Regions from separate parts of the Veillonella magna genome, predicted to be linked through region 3. Evidence: riboswitches for the same ligand, from Rfam matches in the RefSeq annotation. Region 3 holds a riboswitch; each other region holds the start of a gene.
The links. Region 3 has a riboswitch for S-adenosylmethionine ahead of Q5873_RS04335 (methionine synthase). Riboswitches for the same ligand answer to the same signal wherever they lie in the genome.
Positions count from the first base shown of each region.

Region 1 (8,007 bases), on a different contig from region 3:
TATCATGCGCATTCTTGACTCTATCAACGAATCCCTACCGTTGGAGCTGGAAGAATCTCGCCGCGTGGTAGCCGAAAAGGACAAGATTATGGCGGAAGCCCAGCGTCAAGCTGATACGCTGATTGCACAGGCAAAAGAATATATTGCTAAGCTGACAGAAGAAAGTGAGTTGGCTAAACAGGCGCAAGAATATGCTAACCAGACGATTACATTAGCTAATCAGTCTTCTAAGGAATTAAAGAATAGTTCTTTACAGTATGCATCGGATGTGCTTAAGTTCTTGGAAAATAATTTAGAAAAGGTATTGGAAAGCCTTCGTCAGGAACAGGAAAACTTAAAACAGTCCGGTCGTGAGCAGCAATAAATCAATAACAAAAGGCCCGTTGTACTATGATTCGTAGTGCAACGGGCCTTTCATTATTGTTGTATAACGTCTTCCTGAGGAATGAACGGGTCTACATATAATGTTTTTTGATGTGTATAAATAACAAATCCCGGAGGAGAGGCAGGGGGTTTTTTAATATATTTTACTAACGTATAGTCAACCGGCACCTTGGAAGACTCTCGGGCTTTACTGAAGTAAGCAGCGTAACGAGCGGCTAGCTCCAAGAGTTCTTCAGTGGGTTCTCCATCACATTTTAAAATGACATGGGATCCCTGGGTGTGTAAGGTATGAAACCACATGTCATAGGGTTTTGCCCAGCGATGGGTGAGATAGTCATTTTGTTGATTGTTACGACCGATAATAAGCTCGCCCCCATCGAGATGGATGCGTATAAAATTATCTTTGGCCGGCTTATATGGCAAAGGTTTTTTTGATTTTTTTATTAACCCTGCTGATTCGCATTCCGTGCGGATGGCCTGGACTTCATTACTCGTTGTAGCCAGTTCTAAACTATAAAGAATGGACTGTAAATAGTCGATGCGAATACGGCTTTGTTCTAATTGATACCGACCACTCTTAGTGCGATTTTTTAACTTGGTATATAACTTGTAGTAGGATTGGGCATTTTCAACGATGCTTAGTTCCGGTGTAAGAGGAATAGTAATCGGTACAACCGGATCGATTAACACATTGTCAACGGTAATAGAAGCGGCGTAATGACTATCTTGATAGGCATTGATCATCAATAAATCACCATAGGCTTTGTAGGTATCTGCTTTACTGGTATCGGACACTTCGGCTTCGATTTTACTGTGACGCAATTCTTCCTTTTTTATAGCTTGTGTAAGCAAACGTTCTAAGTCGTGACCGGCGGTATGAATGGATCCGGTAGCAGTTATATCCGTTTCTATCGCATGAGAGAGTGAGTCGTAAACAGTTTGTGATGCGGACTCATCGGTTGTGAGATAGGATAGGGGGATAGGTGATGCAATTTTTTTGCCTGAAGTCAATGTGCATTCATAGAGTACGTTGGCAGTAGCTAACTCACATCTCAGTGAGTATAATGCTGTAGCTAATTGATCGATTGAATCTTCGGACAAGTTTTCCCAGATATCCTTTTCATTTATTTTGGCACGGTAGCATACTTCGCGCAGTAATACGGGACCAAAACCATTGAAGAGTTTTCGTATTGTTTTGCCGACTGTATCATCCGGAAATGAATGTAACATACCTTTAATTTCTTTTTCGGAAAAATCAAAGATGCTTGTTCGCTCCGCGTTGGGAGGTAACTCATAAGGTTGCTTGGGTGAGACGGTACGTTCACGGTTCATAACCGGTGATACATGGATGAGTGACTCTAATACCACACCGTCTTGGACGAAGATACAGTTGGAGTATTTTCCCATAAGTTCTACGTAAATGTGGGTGGCAACGAGTGTACCGTCTAAGGCTAATTTATCAGCCGTAATGTGGATGATACGATCACCATTTACTTGTTCGATGGATGTAAGACGAGCGCCTTCTATGTGTTTACGCAGAAACATACAAAGTGAGGTCGGCTCTTTAGGAATATCTGTTAAGTGATTGGCCATATATATGCTCGGTTTGGCACCGACGGTTATGATTAAATTACGATTGCCGTTATGCGTGTTTAAGCGAAACAGCAATGTTGTCTTATCTATCTGTAAGAGGCGTTGAATTTGACTGTTCACGATATGAGCTGCCAATTCTCTGACCAATACGGATAAAGTCAATCCGTCTAAATTCATTTTATCCTCTCCTTTCATACTAGCTAGTATATCATATTTATACCTTTTTTTAGGTGGTTATTAGTGTTAGAATAAATATTGATATTAAATGACCTATATGAGAGGATACGATAATGAATAGTATGACTGGCTTTGGCAGTGGCCGCGCTGCTAATGAACAATTGGATGTTACCATAGAGATGAAATCGGTAAATTCTCGGTATTGCGATATCATATGCAAGGTTCCTCGCTTATTTACCGCTGTAGAGGATGAGATACGGCGGATGGTGAAGGGATCATTGGCTCGAGGTAAGATAGAAGTAAGCATTTCTTGTAAATCGGGGACAAAGGGACGGACTTTGACGGTGGACAGCGCATTAGTGCAAGAAGTTCGTCGTGCGTTGGTGCGGGAAGGTTTTTATGGATCCGAACAAGAAGTGCCCTTGTCGGCTGTTACGGCTGTTAGCAATGAATGTTTTTCCGTGGAAGAGGTGGATATAACACCGGATACGATTGCTATGTTGGCGATGAAGGCTGCAGAGGAAGCGATAACAAATCTGCTAAAAATGAGGGCTAAGGAAGGTGAAGCGTTGCGCCTGGATATTGAAGCGCGGCTACAGACGCTGGAAAATATTGTTGAGGCTATCGATTGTCATAAAACTGATGTGCTAACGGCGTATGAAGAACGATTGCGCCGACGACTGGATGACATGTTATCTGCACTCGGCAAGACCGTTGATGAGGATAGAATACTGCAGGAAGTAGCCATTATGGCGGATAAAACAGATATTTCAGAAGAAATTGTACGATTCGGGTCTCATGTGGTACAATTAAGAAACACCCTCAATGATACGGAACCGATAGGCCGTAAATTGGATTTCCTCATTCAGGAAATGAATCGAGAAGTGAATACGATGGGCTCCAAGGGGGCGGACCTGTCGATTACGGATAGAGTAGTAGCATTGAAATGTGAACTTGAGAAGATACGAGAGCAGATACAAAATATCGAGTAAGTCCCAAAGATAAGGAGTTGGAGTATGGGTACGAAACTGCTAAATATCGGTTTTGGTAATATGGTGTCCGCTTCACGGTTGGTGGCTATTATCAGTCCTGACTCGGCACCGATTAAAAGAATGATACAGGATGCACGGGATAAAAGCATTCTTATTGATGCTACATACGGTCGTAAAACGCGAGCTGTTTTAGTAATGGACAGCGGACAAATTGTATTGTCTGCTATTCAACCGGAAACAGTGGCTCATCGTGTAGTGCAGCATACGGAAGAAACAGTGGAGGGATGATAGGCAAATGACGGAGAAGGGAATTTTAATCGTGCTTTCCGGTCCGTCCGGAGCGGGTAAAGGCACAATTTGTGCGGCGCTTCGCAAGGAGATGCCGAATCTGGTGTACTCTGTGTCAATGACAACACGGGCGCCACGTGTGGGAGAAGAGGAAGGTATTAGCTACTTTTTCCGCACTAAAGAAGAATTTAAAGAACTCATCGCAGAGGATGCGTTCCTGGAATATGCTCAGGTATATGATAACTACTATGGGACACCGAAGAGTCATGTTATGAAGTTGCTCGAGGAAGGTAAAAGTGTTATCCTAGAGATTGATATCCAAGGTGCAATGCAGGTAAAAGATCGTTTCAGCGATGCTGTGTTTATCTATATTGTTCCGCCTTCCTTGGATATTTTGTCGAATCGGTTGCGCGATCGTGGCACCGATGCGACGGATGTGATTAACAAGCGATTGTCAAAGGCTAGTTCTGAATTAGCGTTAGCGCATCGTTACGACTATATTGTAGTAAATGATGTATTAGAGGATGCTGTGGAAAAAGTGGCCTCTATTTTACGCGCAGAAACGTGTAAGATAAAACGCAATAAAGAAAAGATTCAGGATATTTACAAAAATTATACGAATGACTAACCGTGTAGGTAATTTATGGAAGAGGTGTTGCAGTTATGATGGTAAAACCGCTATTAAAAGATTTGGAAAAACATGTGGATAGTAAATATACGTTAGTTACATTGGCCGCTAAACGCGCACGGGAATTAACCGATGGCGATCCGGCTCTGGTGAATGATGTAGATTCCGATAAACCGGTTTCTGTAGCGTTACATGAAATCGCAGAAAATAAAATCGGGTTTGCCCGCATTAAGGATGGCATTAAATAAGAACGTTATAAATACCGGTATCATACCGGTATTTTCTATAGGAGCAGAGGCGATGAAGAACAAGCATATTATTGTAGGGGTATCGGGAGGAATTGCAGCCTATAAAGCTGTGGAAGTGGTAAGTCGTTTGCGTAAGTTAGGGGCGGAAGTAAAGGTAGTGATGACGGAAAATGCTACTAAATTTGTTTCTCCTATGACCTTCGGCGAGATTAGTGGGCATCCGGTAGCTGTAAAGATGTTTGAAGATGTTCATGATTGGAATGTCGAACACATTGCGTTGGCTACATGGGCAGATGCTTATGTGGTGGCTCCGGCAACAGCTAATGTAATCGGTAAAATCGCCTCCGGTATTGCGGACGATATGTTAACTACGCAAATTATGGCTACACAGGCACCGGTCTTTCTTTGTCCGGCTATGAATACAAATATGTATTTGAATCCAATTACGCAACGCAATATGAACACATTGCGTCAATTGGGGTACCATATATTAGAAGCTGCCAGCGGATCGTTGGCTTGCGGAACCAGTGGTATTGGTCGATTACCGGAACCGGTGGATATTGTGAAATGGTTACAATTTCATCTTATGAAAACAGATTTGTTAAAAGGAAAAACTGTGGTTGTAACAGCCGGTGGCACACAGGAAGCTATTGATCCGGTACGATTCATTAGTAATAAATCCAGCGGAAAAATGGGATATGCTATTGCCGAACAGGCTGCGTTAGCCGGTGCGCGTACAATCTTGGTATCGGCGCCGACTCATCTTGAGGTTCCGTATGGTGTGCAGTTTGTGCCTGTTCAGTCGGCGTGTGATATGCAGCAACAGGTAGAAGCAGTATATGAAGAGTGTGATGCGGTTATTATGGCAGCCGCAGTGGCGGATTTCCGCGTGGCTGAGGCAGCAGAGCAAAAGATAAAAAAGATGGAGCATATGTCTTTGGATTTGGTAAAAAATCCGGATATCTTAAAGGGGCTGGGAGAGAAGAAAACGCATCAAAAGCTTATTGGTTTTGCAGCAGAAACTAATGACGTTATCGAATACGGCCGTGCAAAAGTGCGTAATAAAAACTTAGATATGCTTGTAGCCAATGATGTAAGTAAGGAAAATGCTGGCTTTAATGTGGATACTAATGAAGTTACATTTATTTATCCTGGTGAGCAGATTACTAATCTGCCACTTATGAGTAAGCAAGATGTGGCAAAGCGAATTATTGCAGCCGTAGCTGAATTATAGTAAAAAGATATATTACATTGTGGCCTTGGCAGAATCATACTTTTGTAGTATAATATGCGAGGTAACAAAAGTTACTACAGTTAAATTAGAAATGATATGACTCATCAAGAGTAGTGGAGGGAAAGGCCCAATGAAGCTACAGCAACCATTCTGTGAAGAAAAGGTGCTAATTCCGACGGTAACAGCCGAAAGATGGGGTTTAGGTTCCTCATCTTATTGATGAGGAATTTTTTTATTGGAGGTAAGATGAATGGCTGAAAAACACGTATTTTTCACGTCCGAATCCGTTACGGAAGGTCATCCTGATAAAATCGCTGACCAGATTTCCGATGCGGTATTGGATGCTATTTTAGCTAAAGATCCGACTGCGCATGTTGCTTGCGAAACGTTGGTAACAACCGGACAGGTACATGTAGTAGGTGAAATTTCTACAAATTGCTATGTGGACATTAATCATATTGTTCGTGAAACAATCCGTGAAATTGGATATACTCGCGCTAAATTTGGATTTGACTGCGATACTTGCGGCGTTAATGTAGCTATTGACGAACAATCCGCCGATATTGCCATGGGTGTTGATGAAGCTTTGGAAACCCGCCAAGGCGGTCAGGATAAGTTTGATAAAATTGGTGCCGGCGACCAAGGTATGATGTTCGGTTATGCAACTAATGAAACCGAAGAATTCATGCCGATGCCGATTGCGTTGGCTCATCGTTTATCTCGTCAGTTGACGAAGGTGCGCAAAGATGGAACTCTTAATTATCTTCGTCCGGATGGTAAAACGCAGGTAACTGTTGAATATGTTGACGGTGTACCGAAGCGCATTGAAACAATCGTAATTTCTACGCAGCATGGTCCGGAAGTAACGCGTGAACAGATTGAAGCAGATTTGAAGAAGTATGTAATTGCCCCGGTATTGCCGGAAGGCTTTGTTGATGAAAATACGAAATTCTTTATTAACCCAACGGGACGTTTTGTTATTGGCGGACCGCAGGGGGATGCAGGATTAACAGGTCGTAAGATTATTGTTGATACCTATGGTGGTATGGCTCGTCACGGTGGCGGTGCTTTCTCCGGTAAGGATCCTACAAAGGTTGACCGTAGTGCTGCTTATGCGGCTCGTTATGTGGCAAAGAATATCGTTGCTGCCGGTTTGGCAGATAAATGTGAAATTCAGATTGCCTATGCTATTGGTGTAGCACAGCCGGTTTCCATCATGGTAGAAACGTTTGGTACCGGTAAAATTTCCGAAGAACGCATTGGAGAATTGGTGCGTAAACATTTTGACCTTCGCCCGGCAGGGATTATCGAAATGCTCAACTTGCTTCGCCCGATTTATCGTCAGACGGCGGCATACGGTCACTTCGGTCGTACCGATATCGATCTTCCTTGGGAAGAAACTGACAAAGCGGATATCCTTCGTCAGGAAGCAGGACTTTAATTGGATAGCTTGAGGATTGATTCATAAACCTTAAGTGAAGATGTAATAATGGATGCTTTTACCTTCTTGTAATATAGAGAATGGTGAGGCATCCATTTTTCAATTACTAACGGAAATGGTATAATCAAAAGAAGTGACTAAGGAGGTGCTACGGTGCGATTAGCAGAAGTTATTGTCAATAGACCGGCTAAACAGTTGAACAAGCCCTTTACTTATGAAGTGCCGGATGCACTTGGCGTGATACCCGTTGGGACGCGCGTTGCCATACCATTGGGGCGCGGTAAAGAAGAGGGGATTATTGTTGGTTATGCGCCGGAAACAGTGGCTCTTAATTTTACGGTTAAGCCTATTCTCTCCGTACTCGATAAAACACCTTGGTTTACACCGGAGATGCTGGCTACCGCAAAAAGGCTCAGCCATCATTATCTTTGCTCCTATCCTGATGCACTTCGCTTATTTACCATTGATAAAAAAGAATTAAAAAGCTATGAGCGGCCTAAGGTCGCTTGGTTATATCCCGAGTCATTTCTTACCGTGGAATCTATACCGGCTCGAAAAAAGAGACAACGTGAAGCAGTGGCATATTTGTTGTCCGTTGGCGGAGCTTCCTATGATATGCTTAAAGAGCAAGGATTCTCATTAGCTATCATTAAACAAGTATCGGAGCTTAGTGGGGTACGTCGTGAAGAAAAATACCGACACACGCATACGGATTACGATGCTCGAGAAATACCGGATATACCGTTAACAAATGCACAAGTAAAGGTATATGCGCCGATTCATGATGCGATTATTCATCGGAGATTTAGTCCATTTTTGCTTCACGGGGTAACAGGCAGCGGTAAGACACAGGTATATATAAAGGCAGCGGCAGCCTGTGTGGCGGAAAATCGTATAGCCGTTATTTTAGTGCCGGAAATCATGCTGACGGATCAAATTGTTACTCGTTTTGTAGAAGCTTTCGGTGACGAAGTAGTTGTTTTTCATAGCAAGCTGACAATTAGCGAGCGCTATAATAATTG
Region 1 covers NZ_CAUGKU010000004.1:85,735-93,741, forward strand. The annotation lists gene Q5873_RS03685 (hypothetical protein) at 1-364, shown strand, start outside; gene Q5873_RS03690 (Rqc2 family fibronectin-binding protein) at 418-2,154, opposite strand; gene Q5873_RS03695 (YicC/YloC family endoribonuclease) at 2,268-3,146, shown strand; gene remA (extracellular matrix/biofilm regulator RemA) at 3,171-3,434, shown strand; gene gmk (guanylate kinase) at 3,442-4,062, shown strand; gene rpoZ (DNA-directed RNA polymerase subunit omega) at 4,098-4,310, shown strand; gene coaBC (bifunctional phosphopantothenoylcysteine decarboxylase/phosphopantothenate--cysteine ligase CoaBC) at 4,363-5,544, shown strand; SAM riboswitch class I at 5,643-5,743, shown strand; gene metK (methionine adenosyltransferase) at 5,795-6,985, shown strand; gene priA (replication restart helicase PriA) at 7,139-8,007, shown strand, end outside.
Region 1: it holds a riboswitch for S-adenosylmethionine, as region 3 does, so the genes downstream of both, metK (methionine adenosyltransferase) here and Q5873_RS04335 (methionine synthase) in region 3, are expected to answer to the same signal.

Region 2 (8,007 bases), on a different contig from region 3:
ACCAACATCCGTGTATTTGCTTTGCTTACCGTGTTTGGTGTTTTCACCATATTTGCCGTAGTCATAGTATGCGCCTCCCAACTACTAAGCCAACTAAAAGATTACTCACATTATACGCTATTGTCTTGAATAGTAAAAGTGAATTTTTGTCATAGCACATCATCATTCGTCATTATCCTAATATTATTATTAAAATATTTTAAAATGTTCGGGTTTTACTCTTGTCAAAGTGGGTCTTCTTCTGTATAATGCTTAATGGATTGTTTTGTTATTACAAGGAGGCAACCAATGATTAATACAACTAATATTTTTGACTATGAAGATATACAACTGATTCCTAATAAATGTATTGTTGACAGCCGTAGCCAGTGCGACACCAGCATTACGTTGGGCGATCGCACATTCCGCTTACCGGTTGTGCCGGCAAACATGCAGACCATTATCGACGAAGACTTGGCTGAAAAATTAGCGCGCGGTAACTACTTCTACATTATGCACCGCTTCCAGCCCCATACCCGTTTAGCCTTTGTAAAACGCATGAAGGAAGCCGGTTTGTTTGCCTCCATCAGCATCGGGGTTAAACCGGATGAATTCAAGTTCGTACAAGAGTTAAAGGATGCCGGTCTCACGCCGGAATATATTACCATTGATATTGCGCATGGCCATTCCAACCGTGTCATCGACATGATTCGCCACATCAAAGAACAATTACCGGGTAGCTTTGTAATTGCCGGTAATGTAGGTACACCGGAAGCCGTTCGCGAATTGGAAAATGCCGGTGCGGATGCTACTAAGGTTGGTATTGGACCGGGTAAAGTGTGCATTACCAAATTAAAAACCGGTTTTGGTACCGGTGGTTGGCAGTTGTCCGCTGTTCGTTGGTGTGCCAAAGCAGCAACCAAACCGATTATTGCCGACGGCGGTATCCGCGATCACGGTGACATTGCCAAATCCATTCGCTTCGGTGCTACCCTCGTTATGATCGGTTCCCTCTTTGCCGGTCATGTAGAATCGCCGGGTAAAACCGTTGAAATCGACGGCAAGCCGTACAAGGAATACTTCGGCAGTGCTTCCGAACATCAGAAGGGCGAACGCAAAAACGTGGAAGGCAAAAAAATGTACATTCCTTCCAAAGGCAGCTTATTCGACACCTTAACGGAAATGGAACAGGATTTGCAGTCCTCTATCTCCTATGCCGGCGGCACCAACTTAAATGCCATCCGCAAAGTTGATTACGTTATCGTTAAGAACTCTATCTTCAACGGCGACCGTTAATACAACCATCAGCTAGGCACCGGTATATTCACCGGCTACCGAAGAGGCAATAAAGCCAACATAGATGTAACGATTCATTAACTAGATAAACAGTATATGAAAAAAGCTATACCATCAGGTCTCCTTGATGATATAGCTTTTTTATTTACTTCTATTTACTTCTATTTACTTCTATTTACTTTTATCTATTTCTTATTTACTTTCTTATTTACTTCGTATGTATTCTTTCTATTCTTTTTATACTATCAATAGAACGATGGCTTATCATAATGAGTCCCCGGCTTACATAGCTTCTCGCAAAATGTCTGCTACCTCTGCAGAACTTACTTTTTTATAGCCGCCGTAAATCGTAGCCGTCTTAGCAATATCGTCGATCATGTCTTCAGTAACACCTAGCTCAGTCAAGGTCGGATACATACCGCATTCGCGCATAAAGTTTTCCAGTGCATCAATACCGGTCAGTGCTACTTCTTCATCGCTAAGGCTGTCATCGCAAATGTCCCACACATTGCGTGCAAAGGCAACGAAGCGCGACAAACCGTTTTTATAAATATGGCGATAATAGGTCGGAGAAATCGCCGCTAAACCCATGCCATGAGCACAATCCGTATAGGCTCCGATTTGATGCTCGATACCGTGAACATTCCAATCCTGACTCTTGCCAAGGCCCATAAGCCCGTTCAAAGCTACCGTAGCAGCCCACATCAAGTTACTGCGTGCTTCATAATCCGTCGGATTTGCCACCGCTTTACGAGCATTGGCGATAAGACCGCGCATTAAACCTTCGTTTAAATAGTCACTGGTAGTCACTTCCGTATCGGAGAAGTACTGTTCCATCAAATGGGAGAAGGTATCGAAAATACCGCTCTTCAGTTGGTACTCCGGCAAGGTCATCGTGTATTCCGGATTAAGAATGGAAAAGCGCGGTGCCAACCGTTCATCAAACAGTCGACCGATTTTCTGTTTGGTCGCCGTTTCGGTAATAACGGAACCGGTGTTCATTTCCGATCCTGTACCGGCCATCGTCAACACGGCCGCTACCGGCAAGGTATCATTGGTCACTTCCTCTTGGTTTACCCAAAAACGCGTAAACACATCGCCTTCTGCCTTAGCACTGGCAGCAATGCCTTTGGAGCAGTCCACAACGGAGCCACCGCCTACGGCAAGCACTAAGTCTACCTTGTGCTTGCGTGCCAGCTCTACACCTTCTCGAAGCTTGTCCGCCGTCGGATTGGACATAACACCGGACAATTCAACCACCGTTTTACCGGCTTCCTTCATATATTCCATGACAGCATCATACAAGCCGTTCTTCTTAATGGAATTGCGACCGTACACCATGAGCACTGTCGGACCGTACTTTGGTAGTTCCGTCCGCAGGTTTAATAATGCATTGCGTCCAAAATAAATTTTTGTCGGTGTATAATATGTAAAATCAAAATTCATAGTAAAACTCCTTTCCTATATCACATCTGCCCCTACCGGTTCACACTGATCCAACGTTCTTCCGTAAATTTTTCAATTACCCATTCGCCATTGGTACGACCTAAGCCGGACTGCTTCATGCCGCCGAACATAACATGTGCTTCGTCTTGTACGGACGGGCTGTTCACATGGCTCATACCCGTATGAATTTGACGAGCTACTCCGGTGGAACCGGTGAAGTACACGAAATCGGACAACGGATTTGTATTCGTTAAGGTATACTGACTATGTCCTTCTTACCATGTACCGTTAATATATAGTTTATCATATGTTTTCACTGTTGACATCCTTTCTCATTTTAATTAATAACTTTTAACTCATTATTTTTAATTCATTTGCCGTTGCCCGTTGGGGGCGTCGCGCCGGAGTTAAACGCTTTGTATTAGTCTCTGCTATCGGCGCCGATCCTCATTCGCCGCTGCGCTATTTCAAAGCTAAAGGTGATACGGAAGCAGCCATTACCGCTCTCTATTATGATAGCCTGCAGATTGCTCACCCCTTCCTCATCATTGGCGAACGCGGTGACTCTCGCTCAGTAGAACGTAGTGCTGCATGGCTGTTCGATCGTACCTTCGGTCGTCGCTTCTCACGCTTTCAACCGTCCGACGGTAAACAAATTGCCGCCGTCATGATTGAAAAGGCGCAGCTGCCTATCCCTAATCAGCCTACGGTGTATCGCTATCATCCGCAGGAATTTCAAGCACCGCGTACACGGTAACTCACCCGGTAGAGATCGATAAATAACAAGGTCTACAGGTATGTAAGCATACCTATGCGTAACTAATTAACTATCTATACAACTAAATAACTACCGACATAACTATATAAACGCGCAAGAATAAAAATAATAAAAGGCTGTATGCCCAGTGGTATCTCTTTTTGTTACGTTCTCGTTCAAAGTAACAAGTACCATGAGGCATACAGCCTTTTATTTGTATTCGTATGTGTTAGGTCATTTTATAAAAGCACTTAAGCAAACACGGTTTGCACCAACACCATATAAAGAATCGTCCCTACCGCAATACTAAGGAGCAAATTTCGTTTATACACATGAAGAATGACCAGCACGGCTAATGCGATGGCTTCCGGAATGCCGTAGGGATAGCTTGTTATCGTTAAGTCTTTTAACGAATACACCACCAACAGACCCATAACGGCTCCCGGCAATACATCACCTAAATATTGCACCACCGCCGGTGGCTTAGCTCGATTGGCAAAGAGCACAAAGGAAATCACCCGCGTTAGTATGGTGCCGAGCACAACAACGGCAATCGTAACATACACATGCCAATCCAAGTGTTGTATCATACCTGCGGATCCTCCTTTGCATCAATCTTCGGTTGACTATCATGACTTGCGCTTCTTTTATAGCGCCGCATACTTAGAAAAACCACGACGATAGTAATCATGGCGGGAATCATAAATCGTTCCGGTCCGACCGCGAGCAGCCAAGCCGCCGTAATGCCAAAGCCTAAATAGCAATACAGGCGCTTCCCCGCCGTGAGCAGCAGCTCCAAGAACAATACGGCGAACAATGCCGTCAATACAAACTCAATACCTTTCAGGCTAATCGTAATCAGCTTGCCGCCAAAGCTGCCTAACGCAACACCGCCAACCCAATACAAATAATTGAGCCATGTCACATGCAGATAAAACCAGCCTTTATCTATCGTATCGGGGATCTTTGTCGTTGCATTGATGGCAAAGCTTTCATCGCACATACCGTAAATGAGGGGAATCTTCTTCCACCCTGTACCGCGATAGGCCGTTACCATGGATAAGCCGTAAAAAATATGACGTGCATTCACCAATAGGGTCAGTAGGAATGCACCTAACGGATCGAATGGCGCTGTCAGCAACGCCACCGTTACGAATTCCATGGACCCTGCAAAGATGGTAGCACTCATCAAAACCGGCAAAAACGCAGGAAGTCCCTGTCCCGTTGCATAGAGCCCGTAGGATATGCCCAGGAACAGGAACCCCGCACAAATTGGAACTGTTAACGGAAACGCGTAACTAAAAGCGCTTCTCTTTACCAAACTTTTTCCGCAATGGATTTGAGAAGACTCAGTTTTTTCCACTGATCTTCATCGGTAATTGCATTGCCCTCTTCGGTGGAAGCAAAGCCGCACTGTGGGCTGATACAAAGCTGTTCTTTAGGAACATACAGCGTTGCTTCGTTAATTCTTTCAATAATATCTTCTTCTTTTTCAAGATCTGCAAACTTAGAAGTAACCAAACCTAATACGACCTTCTGGTCTTTAATATGACGTAACGGCGTGAAGCCACCGGCACGGTCGGAATCGTATTCGAGGAAGAAACCGTCTACCTTGCAATGAGCAAAGAGAATCGGCGCGATTGGATCATAGCCGCCGGAGGAGAACCAAGTAGAGCGGAAATTACCGCGACAAATATGCATGGTCACCGTCAAATCAGCCGGCTTATCTTCCAATACTTTATTGATTACTTCCACGTACTTCTGACCTACTTTATCTACATCAATGCCGCGTGCTGCATAGGCCTTACGTTTTTCCGTATCACAGAATTCGCCCCATGACGTGTCATCTAGCTGTAAATAACGGCAGCCTGCGTCATAGAATGCATGTAATGCTTTTTTATATGCCTTGGCAATATCTTCAAAAATTTCATCTTCGCTGTTGTAGCAAGCCGGCAATGTAAAATGTTCGTTTCGCACACAACAAATCAAATGTAACATGGACGGTGAAGGAATTGTCATTTTAGCTACGGCGCGGTTATTCACGATAGCATTGAACTCTTTGAAATCCTCCACAAACGGATGATCTTCGAAATCGATCGTATCGGTAATCTCGATGGTTACCGCCTTCGGCTGATGAGATTTAAATTTTACCGACCATGCATCGGCCTTTACATGAGTAATCCCCTTGAGATTTTCAAGGAAATCAAGATGCCAGAAGCTACGACGATATTCACCATCCGTAACAGCCTTGAGGCCTACGGCCAATTCTTTATCGACCAACTTAGCAATTTCTTCGTTTTCTACCTTGCGAAGGCCGGCTTTATCGAGTGTACCGGCTTCAAAAGCCTGACGGGCTTCTTTAATTTCCGGCGTACGCAAAAAGCTGCCTACAATATCATAACGGAACGGTCCTTTTTCAATAGCTGTACTCATTGTCATCTCTCCTTTACCGGTAGTCCTGTGCTACCTTATACATTCGGTCTCTTTTCTCTCTACTTGGCAAATCACCTTGGTTAGCCAACCAGTGCCCCCTGTGCTCCTATTCCAACGGCTACAATAACACGCTTCTCATATTCCCTTATGCCTCAATACATATAAGGTATTAGCACTTAGAGAACGTAGGATACCTTACCTACCTTGCATTCCAATACAAGTATTGTCCACCAAATTACAAAGGGGTACTGCCGTCCAACGACAGATATAAAAAAAGCGTTATCCTCGCAGATAACGTCTGATAGCCATCATCTGCTAGGTCAAAGCCTACTGGAATTGGCACCTTGCCCGACTCAGGCAGGTTGCCGCAGCTTCACAGGGCCATTCCCTCCACTGCTCTTGATGATCTGTATGTAGTTGGTAATACAACGATGTATCACTGTTTCTACATGATACTGTATTTGAAAAATTTTGTCAAATTGTTTTGCCGTAAGGGAAGGATGGGGCGCGGTTGGTATCTTTTTATTTTTGCGAATCACTCTCCTCTATATAATATACACCATACATAAATTTATATTCTACAAAAATATTTACTTACACTCGTTACTCCCTTGACTTCCCTTTATCCCGTATTATAATTAACTTATAGGATATATTGATAACAAAACTCAATTCATCTATCTAATAGTAAAACAAAGAAACGATAACAGAAAAGGAGGGATTAGCAATGGGAGTGGCATTGCATAATTCACAAGACGTGTACAAAGACGCAGGGAGCAGCGTGATTTTTCTAATGCTCAAATTACATCGTAAGGACCAGCCGGCGGAAAAAGAGGTTATCGCCGATATGGCCGATCGCATTCAGGCGATTCAGCGTTCCATGAACATTCGCGCAGAACATGCAAATTTAAAAATCGCCTTTGGCTTCAGTAATGATGCATGGGAGTATCTCTTCCCCGGTGCCAAGAAGCCAAAAGAATTAGAAACCTTCCAAGAAATTAAAGGCGATCGCCACACGGCCGTATCTACCCCGGCGGACTTGTTCCTCCATCTTCGCGCTACCGACGAAGCTGTCGTATACGAAGTGTGCGACCAGATTATGGATTTTCTTCGCCCTGTAACCAATGTAGTCGACGAAACACATGGTTTCCGCTATTTTGAAGGCCGGGCTATTATCGGTTTCATTGATGGCACCGAAAATCCGGTAGGTGATGAAGCAGCCGAATGGGGTATCATCGGCGATGAAGATCCCAACTTTGCCGGCGGCTCTTATGCGTTCGCGCAAAAATATATCCACGATATGGATGCGTGGAAATCCTTACCGACGGACATGCAAGAGAAAGTCATCGGTCGCCGCAAGTTCAGCGACATCGAACTGGACGATGACGAAAAAGATCCACATGCTCACAACATCATCGCCCAAGATAATCGCGATGGTAAAGAACATAAAATTGTGCGCATGAACGTGCCGTTCTCTAGTCCCGGACAGAATGAAACCGGTACCTACTTCATCGGCTACGCCCGCTACTGGGATGTAACTAAACAAATGCTGACCAACATGTTTACGCAAAACGATAAACTTTTGGATTACAGCACGCCCGTTACCGGTGCCCTCTTCTTTATTCCTTCGCGAGACGTGCTTGATGCTATCGCCGAAGGAGAATTATAATACATAAAATATATTGCTAATAACTATTACTAGATAGCCAACACCTATCGGTCAGTAACTAAAAAAGTCCCGCCTAAATTAGGTCGGGACTTTTTTACTAACAGCCGTCTTGTATGATGTGACTCACAAAACTGCTTCATCCGCTACCATGCGAATTGCATGATATGTATTGCCTTTTGCTTTTGGACTTCCATTAAATGCTATTACCATCCCTAACACGTCCTTAAATAAAAGGACTTTCATCTCCGTCTGTCGAAATATATAAATGAAAGATAAAACTAAGTACATCATCTGTATAGGAGGTAGTAGTATGAACAGCATTGTAAAAAATGGGATTTCCTTCGGTACTGCCTTGGCATTAGTCATTAGCTATGCCAACTGGCATTCAATTCCTTGGGCTATTTTCCACGGGATTCTCGGCTGGGTA
Region 2 covers NZ_CAUGKU010000001.1:175,789-183,795, forward strand. The annotation lists gene thiT (energy-coupled thiamine transporter ThiT) at 1-65, opposite strand, end outside; gene guaC (GMP reductase) at 289-1,275, shown strand; gene Q5873_RS00775 (iron-containing alcohol dehydrogenase) at 1,558-2,721, opposite strand; gene Q5873_RS00780 (aldehyde dehydrogenase family protein) at 2,754-2,957, opposite strand; gene Q5873_RS00785 (branched-chain amino acid transporter permease) at 3,730-4,068, opposite strand; gene Q5873_RS00790 (AzlC family ABC transporter permease) at 4,065-4,841, opposite strand; gene Q5873_RS00795 (5-methyltetrahydropteroyltriglutamate--homocysteine S-methyltransferase) at 4,793-5,911, opposite strand; SAM riboswitch class I at 6,217-6,320, opposite strand; gene Q5873_RS00800 (Dyp-type peroxidase) at 6,639-7,580, shown strand; gene Q5873_RS00805 (hypothetical protein) at 7,891-8,007, shown strand, end outside.
Region 2: it holds a riboswitch for S-adenosylmethionine, as region 3 does, so the genes downstream of both, Q5873_RS00795 (5-methyltetrahydropteroyltriglutamate--homocysteine S-methyltransferase) here and Q5873_RS04335 (methionine synthase) in region 3, are expected to answer to the same signal.

Region 3 (8,007 bases):
GTATGAAAGCGGTTGTATTATCCAGTGGAGGCGTTGATTCTACGACCTGTATATCGGTTGCTATCGATAAATGGGGACGGGAAAACGTATCCACGGTATCTGTATATTATGGGCAAAAGCACGATAAGGAGCTGCGGTGTGCAAAGCGCATCGCAGCTTATTATGATGTGCCTCATTATGAATTGGATTTAGCGGCAGTGTTGCAATATTCCAATTGTTCACTGTTGCAATCGTCTACGGACGAAATTGTACATAAAAGCTATGCGCAGCAGATTGAAGAAAACGGTGAAGGCATGGTATCTACCTATGTGCCGTTTCGCAATGGGCTGATGCTCAGTGCGGTAGCCAGTTTGGCCATGAGTATTTACGAAAATGAAGACGTGGCGATTTATTTGGGCGCTCATGCCGATGATGCGGCGGGGAATGCCTACGCCGATTGTAGCGAAGCATTTATTGCGGCTATGACAAAGGCAATCTCGCTGGGTACGTATGACAAGGTGCATGTGGAAGCTCCCTTTGCATCTATGAATAAGGCACAGCTGGTAGGTGTTGGCCTAACACTTCACACGCCCTACGAATTGACGTGGAGCTGTTACGAAGGCGGCGACGAGCCTTGCGGTACGTGCGGTACGTGCATTGATAGAGCAGCGGCTTTTGTGGCTAACGGCGTAGCAGACCCGGCATTGGTAAAAAAATAAATGGCATTGTACCATACATGGTACGGCAACGAATGTTAGGTAGTTTTCATACGTGTATTGATGCGTATGCGGTTTGAATACAGAGAGGGTGGGGAATGGTATTGTAGGAGAAAGGGGTGTGGACTATGTATTATTATGTACAAGGTTTTTTATTAGGCTTAGCATCGATGGCGCCAATCGGCATGCAAAATATTTTTTTGATTAACACAGCGTTAACGCAGCGTATATATCGTATTGTACAAATAGTACTTATTGTTACCGCCTTTGATCTTTCCTTATCACTGTCGGCGTTTTTTGGTATCGGTTGGTTATTAGACGCGGTTCCGTGGGCAAAGCTGATTCTTTTATTGGGCGGAGGTGCGCTGGTCGTTGTTATGGGCGTGGCTTTACTCCGTGCGCGAGGACAATTGGAAGGCGCCGATGTAGATATTCCTTTAACAAAAGTAATCGCTATGGCGGGTCTTGTTACCTGGTGCAATCCGCAGGCTATCTTGGATACAAGTATGATGCTCGGAGCGGTGCGCGCCTCCATAGGGCCGGCGGAAGCTGATTATTTTGTAGGCGGTTTTGCTACGGCCACCATCGTATGGTTTGTAGGATTAGCCTCTATTGTGCGCAGTGTTGCATCGTATATTAACAGCACGGTATTGACCTGTGTCAATCGGTTATGCGGCACTTTTATTGTCGTGTACGGGGCCTATTTATTGTGGAAAGGAATCGAGCTGCTTTAACAGGATATGTAGTCGGTTACTACAACTATGTACTGACAAATACGTACTGAGAGTACGCCGTTAATTTATAAAGGGGCGGTGTCGCAACGTACTTTCGAGTTAGCCGTAGAATACCATCGGGTGATAGGATAGTAGTAGGTGATTGAATGTAGCATATAATGACAAAGGAGGCAACGCGCTATGCAGATACTTTTTTTAGGTGATAGCTTGACCAGAGGCTACGATGTGCCGTACGGGCAAGGTTGGGTAGAATTGCTAGAGAAAAAATTATATCCGCACACCTGTTATAATGCCGGCGTGGATGGTGCCAGCCTACAGGCGATTACACTTTTGTGGGAGCGATATCGCACGCAGTCTTCTTTTGGAGCGGTATGGGTAATGGGTGGAACCAATGACATTTTACAAGGACGAACCGCTGATGATTGTTTGCGAAAACTAAAATCATTGATTGAGATGATACAAACTGATACGAAGAAGCGGATACCGATTATTGTTGGCTTGCCCTTACCGATAGAAGGGGGACTCGATGAGGAAGAGAAAGTTATGGATGACTATGCGACTAAACTGGAAGCATATTGTCGAGAGCAAGATCTTCCGTATGTTGATTTTTATGGACCACTCAAAGAAGCACTCCGGCAAGGCAAAGGAATTTTTGCCGGTGATGTACATCCTAATGCGCGAGGCTATGCAATGATGTATGAGATAGCTCGCCCCGTCATGGAGTTTGTGTTGGCACATAATAAAAGGCATTTAGCGACTACGTAATAGAGAATACATTTGATAAGGGTGCGATGGCATTCATAAAGTTCGAAAGATGACTGATTAAATCGAAAAATTTAAATATTTTTTTGCATTTGGGTATTGAAATCCTTCGATATGGGTGTTATAATGTAACCACAACAGGGAAGTGAGAATGAGTTACAAACTTAAATCTCAACATCTTGTTACTCTTTATCCCGGAGTGATGGAGATGGCTACCTGTTAAAACCTCTAAATACCTATACCTAATCGTGAGTACAATTGTTGTACGAACACGCGGAGCCGCATCCTCCCTAAGTGCGGCTCCGTTTTTTTTGAAATAAATTTCTTGACATTCTTCATCATTCAAGGTATCCTTATTGCTAACGATATACATCGACTGTAAATTTCATATGACCTTATCAAGAGAGACCGAGGGAATTGGCCCAATGACGTCCGGCAACCGGCAAGGCACGGTGCTACATCCAACAGTCTTACTGACAGATAAGGAATCAGCCCCTATCTGTGTGGATAGGGGCTTTTATTTTGTCAACAATAGGTAGTTAAGCGTAGTGACGGTTAATGGCAATGTGTATGTGTTGGCAGAGTAACTGTGATAGGTATGATTGAAGTAAATGGTATTCGGTGTAATCGCAATAAGAATTTGGTAAAGAAGAGAGATTGGGAATAGAGGAGTAGGTATGGCAATTTTTAATGGACGCTTACCGGTGATAGAAGAAAAAGAAGTACGACGGTATGCCGGCTTACAACGAGCTGAGGATTTTCCCGAACAGTATGTGAAGGAGGCTTGTTTGGAAGTACAGCTGGAGGCAGTACCGCGCGGGATATATCGTGAGTATGCATATGATGCGGCTACCGGTACGATTCAATCGGATCCGCCGCTCGTGGTTGAAGGTAGCAGTATTCGTAAGCATTTGGCTTCGTCAGTGCGAGTCGCCGTGATGGGGGTGACCATTGGAGACGGTGTGGAGCGGCGCAGTGCAGCACTATTTAAAGAAGGTAATTATACGGTAGGTCTTTTGGTTGATGCGGCAGCAACGACTGCCGTAGAGCAGGTGGCAGATCAAATTAATGATTTGATTGTAAAAGCGGCGGCTGCCGGTGGCTATACGACAACATGGCGGTTTAGCCCCGGATATGGAAATTGGCCACTGGATGTACAACCGGCGTTAGCTGCGATTATCGGAGCGGAAGAAATAGGTCTTACCGTTACCGATACGTGCATGTTGTTTCCCCGTAAATCAGTGACAGCTATCATTGGTTATATGCCTGGCGGTGCTACATTACAAACAAAGCGAGGATGCACTTCATGTGGTCAACGGGACTGTCCGTCGCGGAAGAAACCGTAATGAAATATATTGAAATAGTGTATATGGTGCAGTATTGATGAGGACTTGATGATAGGCGCGTGCATTGTTTTGGTAACGCGGTGTAGGTATAGTGTGAATAACCGGTAATAAGAAAGTATTCACATGTGAATATAGAAAAGAGGTAAGCAATGTTTATTTTTGACGGTGCTATGGGTACCATGTTACAACAGGCAGGACTGAAAGAGGGGGCCTGTCCGGAATTAATGAGTGTGGATAGACCGGAAATTGTAGAAGCTATCCACAGTGAATATTTGGCAAGCGGCAGTGATATTGTGACGACAAATACGTTCGGTGCTTGTCGATTAAAGCTGGCCGATTATGGTTTGGCACATCGAGTTAAGGAAATTAATCATGCTGCCGTGGCAGCAGCAAAGCGGGCCATCGCTAATATAAAGCCGACGGCGCAGGTAGCCGGTTCTATGGGACCGACAGGAACGTTTATTGCTCCGTTAGGGCAAATGACATTTGATGATATTTATGAAACCTACCGTGAACAGGCGGATGCTTTAATTGAAGCCGGTGTGGATTATATTCTTATAGAAACTATTATAGATATTCAAGAAATGCGCGCCGCCTTATTAGCAGCGCGTGATGCGAGAGAGGCAGCAGGTGCTGATGACAGGGTAAAAATTATTTGCCAATTCTCCTTTAGTGAAGACGGGAGAACGATTACCGGTACTACACCGGAAGCAGCGGCCATTTTAATGGAAGCGATGGGGGCTGATGTAGTGGGGATTAATTGTTCTCTCGGACCGGAGAAATTAATTCCTTTGTTGCAGAAAATGGCAACGGTAACCAATCTGCCTCTTAGCGTACAGCCTAATGCGGGGATGCCGGTATTGGTAAATAAGAAAACTATCTTCCCTTTATCGCCGGAAGATATGGCATCTTACGTAGGTGATTTAATTGAAGCCGGCGCATCGTATATAGGGGCTTGTTGTGGTAGTACGCCGGATCATATTCGCGCTATTGCCGAGGCGGCGATAGCCCATGGGCCGTCTAGTAGAACAGAGGTGGAACCGTTTACGGTATTTACCAGTCGTACTCAGGTTGTTCGTGTAGGTCACAAGGAAGCACCTATTATTATTGGTGAACGCATTAATCCTACGGGACGCAAGGTATTGGCAAAGGAAATTAAAGACGGAAATTTTGCAATGGTAAAGCGCGATGCATTAGCGCAAGTCGCGGCCGGTGCACATGTGTTGGATGTAAACATGGGCGTACCCGGTATTGATCAAGCCGAAGCGATGCAGCATGCCATTAGCGAATTGACCATGCTCGTCGATGTGCCATTATCTATTGATACTCTTGATGCCAAGGCATTAGAAGCTGGCTTGAAAGCGTATCCGGGACGACCGCTGATTAATTCGGTAAATGCGGAACCGGAACAACTCGCAGCAGTATTGCCGTTGGCTAAACGATATGGAGCAGCTCTTTTATGCTTACCGTTGGGAAAAGGTGATTTACCGGCAACGGCGGAAGCTCGGATAGAATTGATTAAAGAAATTACTTTGGAAGCGTATCGGTATGGTTTGCGTCCGCAGGATTTATTATTGGATCCGTTAGTATTGACTTTGGCCAGCGGTCCGGACAGTGCTAAGGAAACGCTGCAGACACTGCGATTATATAAAGAAATTTTTGGCTTTCCAACGGTGATGGGCTTGTCGAATATTTCATTTGGTTTGCCGCAACGGCCCTATTTAAATGCACAATTTTTAACGATGGCATTGTCCGCAGGCTTGACGGCACCAATTTTAAATCCTTTGAATGAAACAGTAAAAAAAGCATTTGTAGCAGGTCGTACTTTATTGGGATTTGATACAGCGGCGGCAGAGTTTATCCGCCTGTACGGTCAGGAAGCGGAAGACGTTATCGGCGGAAGCGGGAAAAAAGATTCCAGTACAACGAGGGCTAATACTATAACAGATGGACAGACTGTTAATCAAAAAGAAAGGGCACTTACGGACATAACGGAAGCGACACCAGAAGTTATGCTGGAAGCTATTTGCGGTGCTGTAGAACGAGGCGAAAAAGAGTATGTCATTGAATTGGTAACGCAGGCTTTGACAAAGAAAATAGATCCCTTGGTGATTACAAAGCAAGGATTATCGGAGGCGATGAATCGTGTAGGCGAAAAATTCGGTGCCGGTAAGGTATTTTTGCCGCAAGTTATGTTGGCGGCAGAAGCAATGCAAGGTGCATTTCAAACAATAAAACAAGTATTGCCGGAAGATACGCGAATGGCACGGGATACGGTCATTGTGGCTACGGTAAAAGGTGATATTCACGATTTGGGGAAAAATATTGTAGCGGCTTTGTTGGAGAATAATGGGTATCGTGTGGTGGACTTAGGAAAAGATGTATCACCGGATGCGATTGTAAATGCCGCGAAAGAATATAAAGCGCCGATTATCGGTATTTGTTCATTAATGACTACAACCATGCCAATGATCGATGAGACCATCGAGGCAGTGCGAAAAGCAAACGTACCTGCTAAGGTTGTAGTAGGCGGTGCGGTGCTGACACAGGAATATGCGGATACGGCCGGTGCCGACGCATATGCCAAGGATGGAGTGACGGCAGTGCAGTTGGTAAAACAGTTGTTGGGGGATGAGTGATAGCGCATTGTTAGCACACAGATAAAATATTAGACAATAGAAGAGAGAGTTGAAGAGAGAAAGAGAGTGGCCTTGATGGAAGAATTGCGAAGTAAACATGCACGTGGTGCATTTACGATTACTGTAGAATTAGATCCGCCGAAGGGGGCATCGGTGCAGAAAACATTGGATGAGGCAGGGCTGTTGGCAGACCGTGTGGATGGAATCAATATTGCGGATTGTCCGATGGCTAAGATGCGAATGAGTCCGATTGCACTGGCACATTTGATTAAATATAGAAAAAACATTGATACGATTTTCCACTTAACCTGCCGTGATCGTAATATCCTTGGTTTGCAGGCTGAGTTATTGGGAGCCGCTGCATTGGGAGTACATAATATTTTGACATTAACCGGTGATGAGCCATCACGTGGAGATCATCCGGATGCAAAAGCTGTTTTTGAGCTTGATTCGATGGGACTATTGACGGTGGCACGTACGTTGAATAGCGGTTATGACATGACGGGGCACGAACTGGATGCACCTACGAAATTTTATATCGGCACGACGGGAAATCCCGGCGCGGAGGATTTAGATGCAGAGTACGAGAAGCTGTGTCGGAAAAAAGAGCATGGCGCGCAGTTTATTCAGACACAGCCTATTTATGATTTGGAGAGAGCGAAGCGTTTTATTGATAAAATAGCACCGTTAGGCTTACCGGTTTGTTTAGGATTAATTCCGCTTAAAAGTTTTAAAATGGCTATGTATCTTCACGAAAAAGTTCCAGGTATTTCACTGACGGAATCTATTTTGCGACGCATGGAAGATGGCGGCCGTGAAGCAGGATTGACCATTGCGGTGGAAACGTTGGAAGAAATTAGGCGCATTGCGCAGGGCGTACATATTATGCCTTTAAATGATATGGCGGTTGTACTGTATCTGTTAGATCATATATCTAATGCATCGTAGCACATAATGATAGGAGTACGTAGTACAGAATATTTGATGATGCATCAGCGGGAAAGAAAATATAACTATATTGTTATCATACGCGTAAATGTATACGCAAATATAAAGATACGATGTAAATATAGATCTAATAGTAAAGGCATGTCCTATGACGCGTTGTTTTCATGAAGGTAAGTTGTATTGCAACGTATATGATAAAGCCTGGTACAATAACAATTACAGGAAAATACAGTAAGTCATGGTATAATGACTACGAATAATAAAAGAGAATGTTTCACGTGAAACATTCTCTTTTATTACGTACAATTTGCAGATATTCATTTAATTTATAGTTTTGTGCAGTAAAATAAAGAATATGAAAATGGAGTTTATAAAAATAGGGATAATACGATTAAGCGATGTAAGGTACAATTAGAAATAAATGATGGCGTAAAATAATTTATGCGTACATATGGAATTAAAAACATGACGCATGGACATTCATCGTGTTTCACGTGAAACATAATGAAATAAAGGGGGAGTTAACAGAAAAATTTTTAGCGATTTCGTGGTTAGAACACACTATTTTTTTATGGCTGTGGTATAATGTGATGTGTATTTTGTTGTTATGAACGGGGTGACTACTGTGGGTAAGATTATAGCCATTACAAATCAAAAAGGCGGTGTCGGTAAGACGACGACATCGGTAAATTTAAGTGCGTGCTTGGCTGATGCAGGAAAAAAAGTATTATTGTTGGACTTGGACCCACAGGGGAATGCATCCAGTGGCGTTGGTATTGATAAAGATAGTTTGGATACGTGCGTTTATGATGTATTAATAGATGAAGTGCCGTTGACAGATATCATTGCGTCAACAATGATAAAAAAATTAAAAGTAGCACCG
Region 3 covers NZ_CAUGKU010000005.1:101,131-109,137, reverse strand. The annotation lists gene queC (7-cyano-7-deazaguanine synthase QueC) at 3-698, shown strand; gene Q5873_RS04345 (LysE/ArgO family amino acid transporter) at 824-1,429, shown strand; gene Q5873_RS04340 (SGNH/GDSL hydrolase family protein) at 1,610-2,194, shown strand; SAM riboswitch class I at 2,584-2,678, shown strand; gene Q5873_RS04335 (methionine synthase) at 2,869-3,537, shown strand; gene Q5873_RS04330 (homocysteine S-methyltransferase family protein) at 3,687-6,176, shown strand; gene Q5873_RS04325 (methylenetetrahydrofolate reductase) at 6,252-7,124, shown strand; gene Q5873_RS04320 (ParA family protein) at 7,750-8,007, shown strand, end outside.

Region 4 (8,007 bases), on a different contig from region 3:
AGTTAACCGTCGCAAAAAAGAAAATGGATAATTACCTTGATGCCATTGCCTCCGGAGTAAGCGCCGAAGGATTGAAAGATCGCATTGCGGCAGTAGACAAGGAAATTAGTGGTATAGAAAGCCGGCTATCTGAGTTACAACTAACCAGTAGAGGATTCAATGTAACGAAAGAACACATCATGTTCTTCCTAGAAAAAATAATAGCAGGCGACCTCAGAACCGAGAGCGCCCGCCGCAAAATCATTGATGCCTTTATCCGGGAAATTGTTATTTACGATGATAAAATCGAAATCTCCTATAATTACAAAAGCGAACTCCCTACACTCCCCAACGTAGAGGAAGTAGAAAGTTCGCGAATAAGCAGTGTGGTGGACCACCAGGGGTTCGAACCCTGGACACCCTGATTAAGAGTCAGGTGCTCTGCCAGCTGAGCTAGTGGTCCTCATGACATCGACTATTATATACGGAAATGCCCTGTCTTGTAAAGACCTAATTTAAACTTTTTCAAATTCTCTTTAATAGTACCGCTTTTTTCGCTTCAAACTCCTCTTCGGTTAGAATATGAAGATCATAGAGCTCCTTTAATTTTTTTAACTCTTCATATACGTCTTCCCCATCAGCCACTGATGCAGCAGACGTTAATGACGCTGAGTGTACCGTTGCCGATTCGCCTTGCTGCCCATCTATCTCAGTTGCTGCATTTGCTTTTGGTGCGATTTCTTCTGCACTGGGCAACCGTGCGTCTATCCAAGTTTTCGCATTGTCACAAACACCGCGACGCAACACATCCGTTGTAAACAAAGTCCCCTCATTCCCTTGTATGAGAAGCACTCCGTGCGTATTACTTACTGCCTTATATTCTACCGTTCGTACATCTCGATTTTGAAACGAACCGCGCATACCATACCGCCCTTGATATTCAATAGTGCCGGTAGAGGGCGTAAAAATTAATGTTATCCCGTCAATGCGACTTCCCGGTGAATATGTTTCTGCATTAGCTGCCTTTGATGATTTAAAAAAGTCAAAGAATCCCATACATACCTCCTAGCCTATATCCGCATATGCATTGCTTCCGCAAACTACGTCTATCTTACCGCTTCCAACGGCTCATCGTTTTCCCGATTTTAATTGCTTTACAACGACTTTCCCTCTTGTTACTTTTCTTAATTATATCATATTCTTTTTTAGATGTTGTAACTCTCTCTCATTTGCCTCTTTACAAACCTTAACTTTCACGATATACTACTGTCCATAGGAGAACAACATATTTTTTATCGAGAGCGATGGAGGGACTGGCCCTATGAAATCCGGCAACCATTCGATGGTGCTAATTCCTGCGGTGTAGACCGAGAGATAAACTTGTACATACAACGATGACTCGGCACACGCAGTCATCGCTTTTTTTATGAGAAAGAAGGAGGATTCCCATGAAAAAATTATTTGCTTTAGCCGCCACGGTTGTACTTGGTGGGGCCCTATTATTATCCGGTTGTGGCAGCGACAAAACCGCATCAGCCGGTGGCGATCAGAAACAAGTAACCTTAACTATCGGAGCATCTCCGGTGCCCCATGCTGAAATTTTAGAGCAAGTAAAACCAATTCTTGCTAAAGAAGGCATCAACTTAAAAGTAATTGAATTTACTGATTATGTAAAACCGAATATGGCTCTTAACGATAAAGAGCTGGATGCCAACTTCTTCCAGCATGTACCGTACATGGAAAAATTTGCCAAAGAACACAATGAAAACTTAGCATCTGCCGGTTCCGTTCATGTCGAACCGATGGGCGTATACTCGTCTAAGATCAAAGATTTGAAAGAGTTGCCGGACGGTGCTAAAGTAGCCATTCCTAATGATCCTACTAACGGTGGTCGCGCACTTCTTCTCTTGCAAAAAGCCGGCCTCATTTCCTTAAAGGATCCCAAAAATATTACGGCTACTAAAGAAGATGTAGTAGACAACAAGAAAAATCTTCAGTTTGTAGAATTAGAAGCTGCACAATTGCCGCGTAGTCTTGATGATGTAACGGTTGCTGTTATCAACACCAACTTTGCATTGGAAGCCAACCTTAATCCGTTGAAAGATGCACTTGCCTTGGAAGATAAAGATTCCCCGTACGCTAATATCGTAGCTGTACGCAGCGGTGACCAAGATCGTCCGGAAATTAAAAAATTAATGGCTGCACTCCAGTCTCCGGAAGTAAAGAAATTCATCGAAGACAAATACAAAGGTGCTATTTTACCGGCCTTCTAAGGTCTTACCGGTAAATTCACACGTAAAATAAAAAGAAGCTGTAATGAAACGAGTGAAACATCTCATTTCGTTACAGCTTCTTCTTTTTATTGCTTATTCTGTTTTATATCCTTTGCCGTAAATGAAAGGGGCAACAACTCTTCCGCCGTGTATGTTGCTACACGTCCCTCCATATTTGCTAAGATAATATACGGAATTGCAAATTCACTGATTACCTGTCGACAAGCTCCGCACGGTGCACACACATCCGGCGTATCCGCAATAACCGCCAATGCCTTGAAACGTGTATGCCCATCGGCTACAGACTTGTAGATAGCTGTCCGTTCCGCACAATTTGTAAGACCAAACGATGCATTTTCAATATTACAGCCGCCATAAATCGCACCCGATTCCGTCAACACCGCCGCACCTACGGGAAAGTGTGAATACGGTACATATGCTTGTTCGCGTGACATTCTTGCCTGCCGCAGCAATTCATCGCTATCTATCTCTTTTGATAACCCGTCAGCTACTTGTCCTTCCCTTATATCTTGCCCTCGATCAAATCGTTCAACGCCATCTTTCGTAACACGTGCCAAAATCAATGGCGCCCGTTGTACAGGTGTATCGCCGATAGTTACCGCCGCCGCGTACCGCTTGCACGCATCCACTAATCCTTCCTTAGAATCCGAAGTCAGCTTCGCCAGCGCTTCACCGGCCTGAACAGCATCGCCTATCTTTTTCAAGACATATATGCCCGCCCGATAGTTAATGGTATCTCCCTTGTTAAGTCGACCGGCACCAAGATGAACAGCGGAAAGACCGATTGCTTCCGCATCCATGTGTGTCACATACCCATTGCTAGATGCGTACACATATGCTTCATGCGCAGTTGTTACCGCTTCCTTTGTTTCGACGGCGAACACATCGCCCCCTTGCGCTTCTATCATGGCCGCCAATTTTTCTAACCCGCTACCATCGCTCAGTGCATTTTTCACCTTAACTTGACACTCTTCATAGCTTCCTTTGCCGCATAGATAGAGCATATTCGCTGCGATCAGCAATGCTTCTTCCGTTAAATCGGCCGGTCCCTTACCTCGCAATGTGGCAATGACCTCGCGCATTTCATTTGCGTTACCTACCGCCTGTCCCAACGGGCAATCCATATCTGTCAATAACGCTACGGTACGACGTCCGTTAGCTTCACCAATATGTACCATTAAACGTGCCAAAGCCAAGCCATCATCAACGGTTTTCATAAATGCGCCGCTTCCGACCTTAACATCCAACAGAATGGCATCACTACCGGAAGCCAGCTTTTTACTCATCACCGAGGATGCAATGAGAGGCATACTGTCTACCGTTCCGATAACATCACGCAACGCATATAATTTTTTATCCGCCGGTGCCAGCGTATCGGATTGACCCACAATACTAACACCTATGGTATTTACAATACGAAAGAATTCATCTTGCGCCAACGCAATGCGTACGTGAGGAATAGATTCCATCTTATCAATGGTGCCTCCTGTATGCCCAAGACCGCGACCGGACATTTTAGCCACCTTGCCACCGCAGGCTGCCACCAACGGGCCAACAATAAAAGTCGTCTTATCACCGACACCGCCGGTGCTATGTTTATCGACTTTAATACCATCAATCGCCGACAAATCAACCATCGTTCCCGACTCGGCCATAGCCTTGGTAAGAGCCGCCGTTTCTTCATCTGTCATTCCCTGAAAGTAGATAGCCATCAGCATAGCGCTCATCTGATATTCCTCAATTTCGCCGGCTACGTATGCGTGTATCATGTAGCAAATTTCCTCTGCTGACAACGCCTCCCCGTCACGTTTTTTTATCAGTAAATCATACATATGCATTATTATCACCTCTACTAACCACAGGTACGTACTATGCCTGTCTTAAAAGAAAGACATCTGCTCGCCCACATCCTTGGCCTGCTGTTGTGCTCGTTTTTCTTCCGTCACAAAGCTTTCACGCTCCAACTTAATAGCATGCAACAATGCTTCCATAGAATCTACGCCTCGCTCCTTGGCCGCTGCAACGGCTACCTTGGCACAAGTTTCCGCATCATCCAGTGCGTAATGATGTTTAAAGGTTACTCCCAAGAAAGCTGCCAATGTATTCAATTTATGATTTTCCAAATCAGGCCATACGCGTCGCGAGATTTTAACCGTACAAGTATAATCCAGCTCCGGCCATTCCAGTCCGTATTCATCAAGCATTGCCCGCATAACACCGATATCAAACTTGGCATTGTGTGCAATAATCAATTTATCTTTTAAATGATTTTCATAAATTGCCGGCCACAGCTTGTCAAAGGTAGGCTTATCCGCTACATCCTTTGGTAAAATGCCATGTATGTCAATACATTCCGGATCAAACTGCATCGTCGGCGGCTTAATCAAGCTATATCCACGTTTTATAATCTCACCATCCTCCACAGTCACTACCGCTAACGAGCAAGCACTGTTTGGCAATTTGTTGGCTGTTTCAAAATCTATTGCTACAAAGTTTAACATATATATTCCTTTCTATTCTACGATATGCTATCCCACCACACTCATTCATGATAGCGATGAAAAAACCTCCCATCTCATCACCATCATATCACCTCTACATCCTTGTCAGTATTATATCATACCTCCCTCTTTTGTATATTGACTTTACAAAGATTTTATGCAAAAATTGTAAGGATATAAATATAGAGAGAGCCTAATAGGAGGATATGCTATGGCAGATGACAGACTCATAGTGGCCCTCGATGTATCGACAATGGAACAAATGAAAAACATTGTAGATACATTAGGGGATGCGGTTAGTTTTTACAAAGTAGGCATGGAACTTTTCTACGCCGCCGGCGAAGACACCGTTGCTTATTTACGGGATTGCGGCAAGTCCGTGTTTCTTGATTTAAAACTCCACGATATTCCCAATACCGTGGCGCAAGGAGTTAAATCATTAACACGTCTGGGGGCCAACCTCATCACTATTCACGGACAAGGCGGTGCAGTGATGCTTAAAGCAGCTGCCGATGCTGCGCGCGAAGCTGCCGAAGAACTCGGTGTGGAACGTCCGAAGCTGTTAGCTATTACCGTATTAACCAGCTTTGACGATACAACTTGGTCCGGAATCGGCGGTCAACTTCCCATTGCCGATCAAGTGCGTAGACTGGCTCTCTTAGCGAAAGATGCCGGCGTCGATGGCGTCGTAGCCTCTCCGCTGGAAGCAAAATTAATTCGTGAAGCCTGCGGCGATGACTTTCTCATCGTCACTCCCGGCATACGTCCCGCCTTTGCTGCGGCCAATGATCAGAAGCGTATCGCTACGCCAAGCAGTGCGCTTAGAGACGGAGCTTCTCGTCTCGTAATCGGACGACCGATTACCAAAGCGGATAACCCCCGTGAAGCCGTTCGCATGATTCTTGAGGAAATGGAGGCTGTTAAACCATGATGACAGAACAGGAAGTAAAACAATTATTAATCGATACGAAAGCTATTTTAGAAGGTCACTTTCTTTTGACCTCCGGCTTGCACAGCCCTATGTACGTAGAAAAGTTTAACGTGCTCCAGCATCCGACATATACGGAAACGTTGTGCAAGGAATTGGCTCGTCGCTTTGCCGACCAAAATGTAGAACTCGTTATCGGACCTATGACCGGGGGTATTCTCTTGGCTCACGAAGTCGGTAAAGCCTTAGGTACCCGCGCTATCTTTACGGAACGTGAAAAAGGTGTCATGACATTGCGTCGCGGGTTCCGCATCGAACCGGGCACTCGCGTTCTTATCGTCGAAGATATTGTAACCACCGGCGGTTCCGTTCGCGAAGTAGTTGATGTTGTCAACCAAAGCGGTGGCGATATCGTAGGCGTTGGTCTTCTCGTCGACCGCAGTGGCGGAACGGCAGACTTCGGTATTCCCAACGATAAAGTAGAAGCCTTGCTTCACCTGACCGTACCTACCTATCATCCGGAAGATTGCCCGCTTTGTAAAGAAGGCAAACCAATGACTGAACGCGGAAGCAAACATATTAAATAAAAAAGAGTAAAAAAGAATATGAAGTAAAAGAAGGATATGAACTCAGAAACGCGAGCTACGCAGCGTTTCTTCCGTTCATATCCTTCTTTTTTGGAAAACAGCTGTCATGTACGGCTTGTACTCTAACGCTAGTACTCAAGTCGCCCTCTTCATAGCATCTTCTCCGTTCGTATCTTTTTTGCAAACGGTTGTCGTGTACAGCTTGTTATTCTAGCACTTGTCTTACAATTTCACCGCATAGTATCCGACCAAATCTTTTTACCCTGACAGCTGCCACAAGGGAACAAGCTAGCGACGACTAACGGTAAGCTTATTTTCACTTTGCAACATATATAAATCATCGTACACCGGCTCTACTGCCCATGTACCGTCACGGCGAATGGCTCCCCATTTGCCGTTTTTCTTTATCGCTGCATAATCACCGTGGAAGCTTCCCACATCATCAATCGCTTTATCGTCCAAGGAAAGTAATACCTTTCCATTTTCATCGATTAATTTATACTCATGTTCATCGCCACCCAGTGCCGTATCTTTGTAAACCCAAGCTACGCCGTTGATATATGGACCAAACTCAGCTTTTTTCGACAAAGTAAATACTTCATGACGTGACGGCTCTAGCGCATATACTCGCTTATCTGTAGCCGTAGTCGCTACGAAACGATCCGTATCCCATAAATTTATTTTTTCATACAAGAACGGCAACACATCCGAACCATCCATATAATTTTTTATGCCCCGCTTTTCCGTATTCGTATCCTTTAATACAAAATACGGTTTAGCAAACGTAATTTCTTCCATTTCGTAATCACCGAAAGGCATGAGCATATTCCCCTTGCGATCGATGGTCCCCAACTGACGATCATCGTTGATAACAACCGTGCCAAATGGCATCATCGGATATACATACTCCCATTGTTTCTTAGTAATCCAATGCCCTTCCCGATCGATATAACCACGTTTAATATTATCACGGCTCACAACAAAGCCATTGAAATAATCATCCGAGTACCGGCCTACACCAATATAAATATGATGTCCGTCACTTCCGCCAAACACATTACCAATCATAATACCGGCCACGGCACCTAATAAATTAAAACCCGATGTACGACGCTGAATTTCTGCCAGTCCATCGTGGTACGGAGAGAAAAAGTCACCATCTACCGCAAACAATTCTTTACCTTGCCCATCAATAGCCACCTTGTCGCCATGACTGTTTTTGACAAAAGCAATACCCTCACTAAAGCCGGTATATACTTCCTTCAATGTAGGCTCAATGGCAACAGTGCCATCTTCTCTTTTAAACCCGTAGCGCTTCTTATCATTTTTAAACACCACATAACTGTCTGAAGGATTTACGCCTTCGCCCACAGCCGGTTCATCATGGCTCAAACGAATAGGCGCTAACGATACAGCAATAGCGTCCTTTCCCTTTTGCGAAAAAATAATATCGCCATCAACAGACTGTGCCACCGTCTTATATGTAGGTGCTACTAGCTGTCGTCCCCGTTCATCTACAAGACCCCAACCGTTTTTTGTCTTTACCACCATCATAGCCTTTTCACTGTTGGTTGCCTTTATATCTCCGGTATCCTTCGCGGTCTTATTGCCGATATCCTTTGCAGTCTTATTGCCGGTATCCTTTGCAATCTTATCGCCGGTATCCTTTGCCACCTTGTCACCAACCACTGCCTCTATCGTGCTGTCATGTCCATCAA
Region 4 covers NZ_CAUGKU010000013.1:35,663-43,669, forward strand. The annotation lists gene Q5873_RS09695 (recombinase family protein) at 1-404, shown strand, start outside; tRNA gene Q5873_RS08115 (tRNA-Lys) at 367-442, opposite strand; gene Q5873_RS08120 (SHOCT domain-containing protein) at 505-1,035, opposite strand; SAM riboswitch class I at 1,269-1,360, shown strand; gene Q5873_RS08125 (MetQ/NlpA family ABC transporter substrate-binding protein) at 1,428-2,252, shown strand; gene Q5873_RS08130 (cytidine deaminase) at 2,339-2,740, opposite strand; partial or broken gene Q5873_RS08135 (thymidine phosphorylase) at 2,828-4,111, opposite strand; gene Q5873_RS08140 (3'-5' exonuclease) at 4,154-4,774, opposite strand; gene pyrF (orotidine-5'-phosphate decarboxylase) at 4,986-5,705, shown strand; gene pyrE (orotate phosphoribosyltransferase) at 5,702-6,289, shown strand; gene Q5873_RS08155 (WG repeat-containing protein) at 6,578-8,007, opposite strand, start outside.
Region 4: it holds a riboswitch for S-adenosylmethionine, as region 3 does, so the genes downstream of both, Q5873_RS08125 (MetQ/NlpA family ABC transporter substrate-binding protein) here and Q5873_RS04335 (methionine synthase) in region 3, are expected to answer to the same signal.